2 regions of the Clostridium sp. LS3 genome follow, and region 2 is predicted to be linked to the other one. Evidence: riboswitches for the same ligand, from Rfam matches in the RefSeq annotation. Region 2 holds a riboswitch; the other holds the start of a gene.
The links. A riboswitch is a leader RNA that binds a small molecule or an ion and turns the genes downstream of it on or off. The one in region 2 is predicted to bind magnesium.
Positions count from the first base shown of each region.

Region 1: another riboswitch for magnesium. It lies ahead of mgtA (magnesium-translocating P-type ATPase); the one in region 2 lies ahead of mgtE (magnesium transporter).

Region 1 is NZ_CM143921.1:1,092,887-1,097,074, forward strand. Features, by position in the region: gene ACZJV1_RS04965 (beta-class carbonic anhydrase) at 1-539, shown strand, start outside; gene ACZJV1_RS04970 (alpha/beta hydrolase) at 602-1,552, opposite strand; M-box (ykoK) riboswitch at 1,786-1,945, shown strand; gene mgtA (magnesium-translocating P-type ATPase) at 2,293-4,188, shown strand, end outside.
Region 2 is NZ_CM143921.1:442,576-446,763, reverse strand. Features, by position in the region: gene ACZJV1_RS02300 (DNA-3-methyladenine glycosylase family protein) at 1-497, opposite strand, end outside; gene mgtE (magnesium transporter) at 733-2,076, opposite strand; M-box (ykoK) riboswitch at 2,260-2,422, opposite strand; gene ACZJV1_RS02290 (3-hydroxybutyryl-CoA dehydrogenase) at 2,621-3,463, opposite strand; gene ACZJV1_RS02285 (electron transfer flavoprotein subunit alpha/FixB family protein) at 3,607-4,188, opposite strand, start outside.

The DNA.
Region 1 (4,188 bases), 650 kb from region 2:
AATTTAATAAAAATTTTGTTGAGAATAAAGAATATGAACAGTACAAAACTTCAAAAGAGCCAAAGAAAAAGATACTTATTTTATCTTGTATGGATACCAGACTTACAGATTTACTACCTAAAGCATTAAATTTAAAAAATGGTGATGCTAAAATTGTTAAAAATGCTGGAGCATCAATTATGCATCCTTTTGGAAGTGTAATTAGAAGCGTTATTGTTGCAATTTATGAATTTAATGTAGATGAAATTTTTGTGATTGGCCATCATGGATGTGGGATGTGTAATTTAAATACAGAAAATTTATTAGAAAAAGCTATTGATAGAGGAATCTCACAGGAAGCTATAAATACACTTTTTAATGGCGGAATTGATGTGAAAAAGTGGTTACATGGATTTGATTCAGTAGAAGAATCTATAAAAGATAGTGTTAATTTAATAAAAAGACATCCTTTAATGCCACAAGGAATATCAGTTCATGGTCTAGCAATAGATCCGGAAATTGGTAAACTTGATGTGATTATAAATGGTTACGAAAATTAAAGCTAAATACTAATAAAAAGGCAAAAGATTAAATTATCTTTTGCCTTTTTAGTTATATAAAATTAATCAATGTATTTATTTATAAAAGTTTCAATGGTTGACCAGTAAAGATCAGGATTCACTTTTGATGCTTTAGCATGTCCCGCTCCTTCAATAGTAAGTTTTTCTTTTTCAGAACTCGTAGCGGTATATAGTTCGTCCATCATTGAATATGGAACAAAGTCATCTTTATCACCATGAATAAAAAGTATTGGAGTTTTAGATTTCGAAACTTGATTTAATGCTGATGCTTTTCTTAAGTTATATCCAGCTCTAAATTTTGATACTAATGAAGAAGCATGCATTACAGGAAAGTCTGGAAGTGAATAAAGCCCCTTTAATTTATGAGAAAATTGATTCCAAACAGATGTATAACCGCAATCTGCTATAATTGCCTTTACATTATTAGGTAAATTTTCACCCGATACCATAGAAACAGTAGCAGCTCCCATAGATACTCCATGAAGTATTATTTCTGTATTTTCATAATTTTTAATAATTAAATTTATCCACTCTATAATATCAAGTCTGTCATTCCATCCCATTCCAATGTAATTACCTTCGCTACTTCCATGAGCTCTTAAATCTGGAATTAAAACGTTATAACCCATATCATAAAAGCTTTTAGCATAAAGTATCATATCAGAACCTTTACAAGTATATCCATGAACAGTTATTGCCCACTTATTAGTAGGATTTTCGTTTAGTATTTTATATCCATGCAGTTTTAAATTATCAAATGAAGTTATATATTCATCAGAAAAGTTTGAATTACTAGTTAGCCAATTTACATCTTCATTTAAAACTTGTCCATCTGTATCTTCAGATTCTTCAGGTTTACCAAAAATAATATCTTTAGAAGTTTTTGGATTAAGAGCTAAGTTATAAAAGTAATTTCCTACAAAGCCTAAGGCGCCAACTGATAAAGTGGCTAAAACACCAGTTGAAAGTAGTACTATATTTTTCTTTTTCATAGTTACCTCCTTGGATTGTGCTAATATTATTAAGGGTTATTTTATCACTTTTAAATAAATTTCACAATAAATTATTTGAAAGTGACTTTATAATAATAATATGAATTAAATTTTAAAAATTGAGCTATAAACTTATTTTTTATAATTAAATTAAATAAAAATATTAAAAAGGGTTGACAAATATAGAGTAATTTCATATGATGAAGTAGAATTAGAAATTAAAATTTGAAAATTAAATATCTCGGTAGGTGAGGTTACCACAAGGATAAGGGTTGCTGCCGCAAAATAGTGGAGACACTATGAGAAGGTTAGCAGTCTATGTCGAATCCAAGGCATAGACTAATGCAATTTCATCGCCTTGTGAAGCTGAAGCTTGAACGATGGTGAAACAATTTTTTTGTTTTATGTTTTTTGTTGCAGTTTATTATTGCATATTTTAGGAATTTTATTTCCCTTACCATTGTTTTGGCTTTGGTAAGGGTTTTTTATTTTTAATCAATTTTATGTTTATATATTTTGAATTTTTGGAGGTGAGAGGAATGGATGAAGAGAGTAGTAAGAACATAGACCCACTAGGGAGAAGTATGATTTTCGTAAGCACGATGAATTTATTATGTACTAGATTGTACATTCATTCCTCTTGCTCATTACAATTGAATAATTTACATTAGTATTTCTTTTGGGTTTATGTCTTACTTTCTAAAAAAGTATTAAAATCTATTTTTTAGGAGGGAAAGACAATGAAAAAAAGAATATTGAAAAAAAACATTACTAATGAATTAAGATTAGCTGAAACAAAGAATAGATTAATTTCAGCTGCAATTCAAAATGAAAGTGCTATATTAAAGATATATGATACAAGCTATAATGGCTATGAAGAAAGTAAAGTTGAATTAATGAGAGAGAAGTTTGGAAAAAATGAAGTTACTCATCAAAAAGGTGACTCTTTATTAAAAAGACTTTTAGAAGCTTTTATTAATCCATTTACTATAATTTTATTGATTTTAGCAGTTATATCATTCATTACAGATATAGCTATTGTTGAACCAGCAGATAGAGATGCAACATCAGTTATTATAGTAACTACAATGGTTTTAGTTAGTGGAATCCTTCGTTTTGTACAAGAGGCAAGGTCAAGTAAAGCAGCTGAAAAGCTAAGTGAAATGGTTAAGACAACTATAAGTGTAGAGCGTAAAGAAATTGGAAGACAAGAAATTTCAATTAATGAAATTGTAGTTGGAGATATAATTCATTTAGCTGCTGGTGATATGATTCCAGCTGATGTTAGAATATTAAGATCTAAGGATTTATTTATAAGTCAATCATCATTAACTGGTGAAAGTGAACCAGTTGAAAAAATAGATAAGGCTATTATAAGTGATTGTAAAAATCCTGTTGAGATGAACAATTTAGCTTTCATGGGAAGTAATGTTATTAGCGGTTCAGCTACAGCAATAGCAATTAATGTTGGGGACGATACAATATTTGGTTCTATGGCAAAGCAAATAGTAGGTAAAAAAGTTACTACAAGCTTTGAAAAAGGTGTAAACTCAGTATCCTGGGTATTAATTAGATTTATGTTAGTAATGGTTCCGATAGTGCTATTCATGAATGGCTTTACTAAAGGAGATTGGATGGAAGCATTTCTATTTGCTCTTTCTATTGCAGTAGGTCTTACCCCAGAAATGCTACCAATGATTGTTTCAGCAAACCTTGCAAAAGGTGCAGTTTCTATGTCAAAGAAAAAAGTAATAGTTAAAGATTTAAATGCAATACAAAATTTTGGATCTATGGATGTTCTTTGTACTGATAAAACTGGAACACTTACACAAGATAAAGTTGTTTTAGAATATTCTCTTGATATTGAAGGAAATGAAGATAGTAGAGTATTACGCCATGCTTTTCTTAACAGCTATCATCAAACAGGATTAAAAAACTTAATGGATATAGCTATAGTAAATCATGCAAATGAAAAAGATATGATTGAATTATGGAAAGATTATAAAAAAGTAGATGAAATACCATTTGATTTTAGTCGTCGTCGTATGAGTGTAGTAGTTGAAGATAAATATGGTAAAACTCAACTTATTACAAAAGGAGCAATTGAAGAAATGATATCAGTTTGCTCACATGTAGAATATAAGGGGAAAATAGAACCTATTACAGAAAAAATAAAAGATGAAATTCTAGAGACAGTTGCAGGCTACAATAGAGAAGGAATGCGTATATTAGGTATTGCTCAAAAGAATAATCCATCAAAAGTAGGAGAACTTTCAGTAAAAGATGAAGCTGATATGGTTCTAATAGGATATCTTGCATTCTTAGATCCTCCAAAGAAAAGTACAGCTGGAGCAATAAAGGCTCTTGAGGAGTATGGTGTTAATGTTAAAATTCTTACTGGAGATAATGATGCTGTAACATCTTCAATTTGTCGTCAAGTCGGAATAAAAGTAAGTAATTTATTGCTTGGATCAGATATTGAAGAAATGGATGATGAACTACTTAGTGAAGTAGTAGAAGAAACTAATGTATTTGCTAAGCTTTCACCACAACAAAAGGTACGTGTTGTAGCTGCTTTAAGAAATAATGGACATACTGTTGGTTTTATGGGAGACGGAATAAATGATGCAGGAGCT
Region 2 (4,188 bases):
TCCTTAATTGCTTTTGGAGTTGGGAATGTATAATATTCATTTCCTTTGTATTCTACTTTTTCTCCCCATTTTTCACATATCTTTTTAACTGTTTTCTTTATTGATGGAATACTATTTCTAGCTGATATTATAAAACTTATAAGCATTTCAAAAGGATCTTGATTTAATATTCTGATTCCATACCCAAACTCAACACTTTTTCTAAGTATTTCATCCTTTGCAAGAACATCCTTTATATCATCATAGCTTCTTTCTAAGTCAAAATAATTTAACCATATGTTATTAAAGTCTTTTTCATTAGTATTATATATTGTAACTTCATCATCTTTTTGAATTACTTCTATAACTTTTCCATAGGCAACAATTATGTAATTACAATCATTTATCTTATCCCATCTAAAACATTGCCCACACTCTAATATTTGCTTTATATTAAAGTTTTTAACTCCTTGTATTATAGCTTTATCTTCTTCAAATATAACATTTTTAAAATCCATTTCTTCACCTCTATATATCTCATTAATATATTATTTATCCCCGAGACATAAACGAACTATTCCCCTCTTCTTTTAATTAATTATAACACAATATAAATTAAAATAAAAAATTGCAAATTGATAATTTTAAAATAAACCTTATTTAGTTTAAAAAAATAGAGAAATTCAATGAACTTCCCTATAAATTTAATTTTATAAACATTTTACTATTTTTGATTGTCAATATGATCACTCTTTAAATTAAATAATTTAATAATAAGGTAGCTAATCCTAAGAAGAAGAAGAAACCTAATACATCTGTAAATGTTGTTACAAATATGGATGAAGCTAATGCTGGGTCTATATTAAGCTTTTTAAGCACTATTGGTACTACATAACCTGACATTGTAGCAACAACCATATTTAAAACCATGGCTACACCTATAACTATTCCAAAAACAATATTTCTTTCCCACATATATCCTAATATAGATATTATAATAGCTATTACAGAACCTGTTATAAGTCCGATTCCGACCTCTTTAAAGAATGTATGCTTAATATTGCTAAAGTTTAATTCCCCTAATGCTAATCCTCTAACAATTATAGTTAATGTTTGTGTACCCGCATTTCCGCCCATTCCTGCAACTATTGGCATAAATGTAGCTAAAGAAACTACTCGTCCTATTGTACCTTCAAACATCCCTACAACTGCTGATGCTAAAATAGCTGTAACTAAATTAATAACAAGCCAAGGTAATCTACTTTTTACTGACTCTCCTAATGTTCCATTAATCTTTTCTTCCTTGTCTATTCCCCCAAGACGATGAATATCTTCTGTACTTTCATCCCTTAATATTTGCATCACATCATCAAAGGTTATTATACCAAGTAATCTTTTTGCATTATCTACTACAGGCATAGTTAAATATCCATATTTCTCAAACCTATGTCCAACTTCTTCTTGATCCATATTATAGGGAATCCATTCTACATTAGTATTTAAAATATCTGATATCTTAGTATTAAACCCTGAGACTACTAAATCTTTTAATGGAACTATTCCTTTAAGCTTATCAAAATTATCTATTACATATAAGTCATATATATTTTGAATCTCTTCTCCATATTGTTGTAAATATTTTAAAGTTTCCTCTACAGTCATATTCTCTTTTACTGATATAAATTCCGTAGCCATTATCCCTGCAGCAGTGTCTGGATCATAGCTTAATAATTGCCTAACTTTTCTAGCATCTGCATCAGTCATCTTTGCTAAAATCTTATTCGCTTGTCCTTCATCTAAAATCCCTAGTAAATCTGTTAATTCATCTGAAGACATTTCTTCAATAATATTTTTTTGTTTGTTCTCTGAAAACTGACTAAGTATTTCATACTTTTCTTCATTCTCAGCTTCATCTATTATTGATGCAATAAATTCCTCTGGTAATCTATATAAGATATCAGTTATATCTTCTTTATTATCACGTAATACATCTAATATATCTACTGGATGTATATCTTCTATATACTTAATAATTTTATCTTGTGGAGCATGAAGTAAAAATCTTCTTAACTCTTCCTTATTCATATCTAACTTCATAAATTTTCCTCCTAAAATTAGATAGGAGAAAATCCTTCAATAGAGATTACTACTATTAAGACTTTCCTATCTTTTTTATATCTAAATCTATTCAATTCATACATTGTCCCCAGATACGAGTCCATAGTAACATCTCCCTTCAAAATAAAAAACTTTTGCCCTCTACGACAAAAGTTAATAACATTAGCTTTATAATCGTAGAGCTTTAGCACTATAAAGCGTAGACATAATGTCAGCTACATTAAAAATCACCTTAGCGATGATTCTTGCTAACCCATTGGAATCTCTAGATTTTTCTGGGTAGTAGCATTTTTCTTTATAGGAACCTCACCTAACAATTTGTATTATATATTTATTCCTAATAATATACTATGCAATAAAAATCTACATGTCAATAAAATGAATATTATTTTATAACAAACTATACTTTAAACTATTATGAACCTCTAATATTATATACAATATATTAAATAAAAAAAAGTGAAAGAGCTTAGGAATTTATTCCTTTACTCTCCCACTAGTTTTAATTCTTTATTATTAAATTCTAATAATTATAGAATCCTTTTCCTGTTTTTCTTCCAAGATATCCAGCTCTAACATATTTTCTTAAAAGACTACTTGCTCTATATTTACTGTCTCCTGTTTCATTATATAAAACATCCATAATAGCTAGGCAAACATCTAATCCTATAAGATCTCCTAAAGCTAAAGGTCCCATTGGATGATTTGCGCCATATTTCATTGAAGTATCTATATCTTCAACTGAAGCTATTCCTTCTTGTAGTATAAATGTAGCTTCATTTATCATTGGAATAAGTATTCTATTAACTACAAATCCTGGAGCTTCTGCAACTTCTACAGGCTCTTTTCCGATTGCAACTGATAAATTTTTAACAGAATCAAAAGTTTCTTGAGATGTAGCTATACCTCTTATAACTTCTACTAGCTTCATTATTGGAGCCGGGTTAAAAAAGTGCATTCCTATAACTTTATCTGGTCTTTTTGTTGCTGATGCAACTTCTGTTATTGATAATGATGAAGTATTAGAAGCTAAGATTGCTGATTCCTTACAAATTGAATCTAGTTCAGCAAATATACTCTTTTTAATTTCCATATTTTCTACTGCGGCTTCTATTACTAAATCACAATCCTCAGCAAGAGATAAATCAGTAGTTCCCGTTATTCTTGAAAGTATAGCTTCCTTATCTTCTTCAGTCATTTTTCCCTTAGAAACTAATTTGCTTAAGCCTTTATTTATTCCAGCTATTCCTCTTTCAACAAATTCATCTTTGATATCTCTAACTATAACTTCATATCCTTTTTGAGCGAAAGCTTGAACTATTCCAGCACCCATTGTTCCTGCGCCTATTACAAAAATCTTTTCCATTTTTACTAAACACCCCTTTATAATTGATAGTTGTCAATTAATAATTAACAATTCAAAAAAACTAAATTAATAAATATTAAATTTACTCTTTAATTGTCTATTTTCTATTGCTAATTGTCAATTATATTTATTGTATGTTAATTCTATTTCTCTTCTTTTAACTCTTTTACTTGTACTGTCATTTCTGGCACAACTTTTAATAAATCTCCAACTATTCCATAGTCTGCTGACTTCATTATTGGAGCTGATGAATCTTTATTTATAGCTATTATCATGTCAGAGTCTTGCATACCTGCAACGTGTTGTATTGCTCCTGAAATACCACATGCTATATATATATTTGGTCTTACTGTTTTACCTGTTTGACCAACTTGATAATCTCTTTCTATCCAACCATTTTCCACAGCTGCTCTTGATCCTGCAACAGTTCCTCCTAAGGCTTCTGCTAATTCTTCTAGTATAGCAAAATTTTCCTTAGAACCAACTCCTCTACCTCCAGCTACTATAAAGTTAGCTTCACTTATATCAACTATATCCTTAGCTTCCTTTACAATTTCAACTATTTTAGTTCTAATATCTGCCTCTTCTAGCTTAACTTCAACATTTTCTACAGTAAACTCTCTATCTTCATCTGGAAGCTTTGAGAACACTCCCGGTCTTACTGTAGCCATTTGTGGTCTATGATCAGGGCAAGCTATTGTTGCCATTAAGTTTCCACCAAAAGC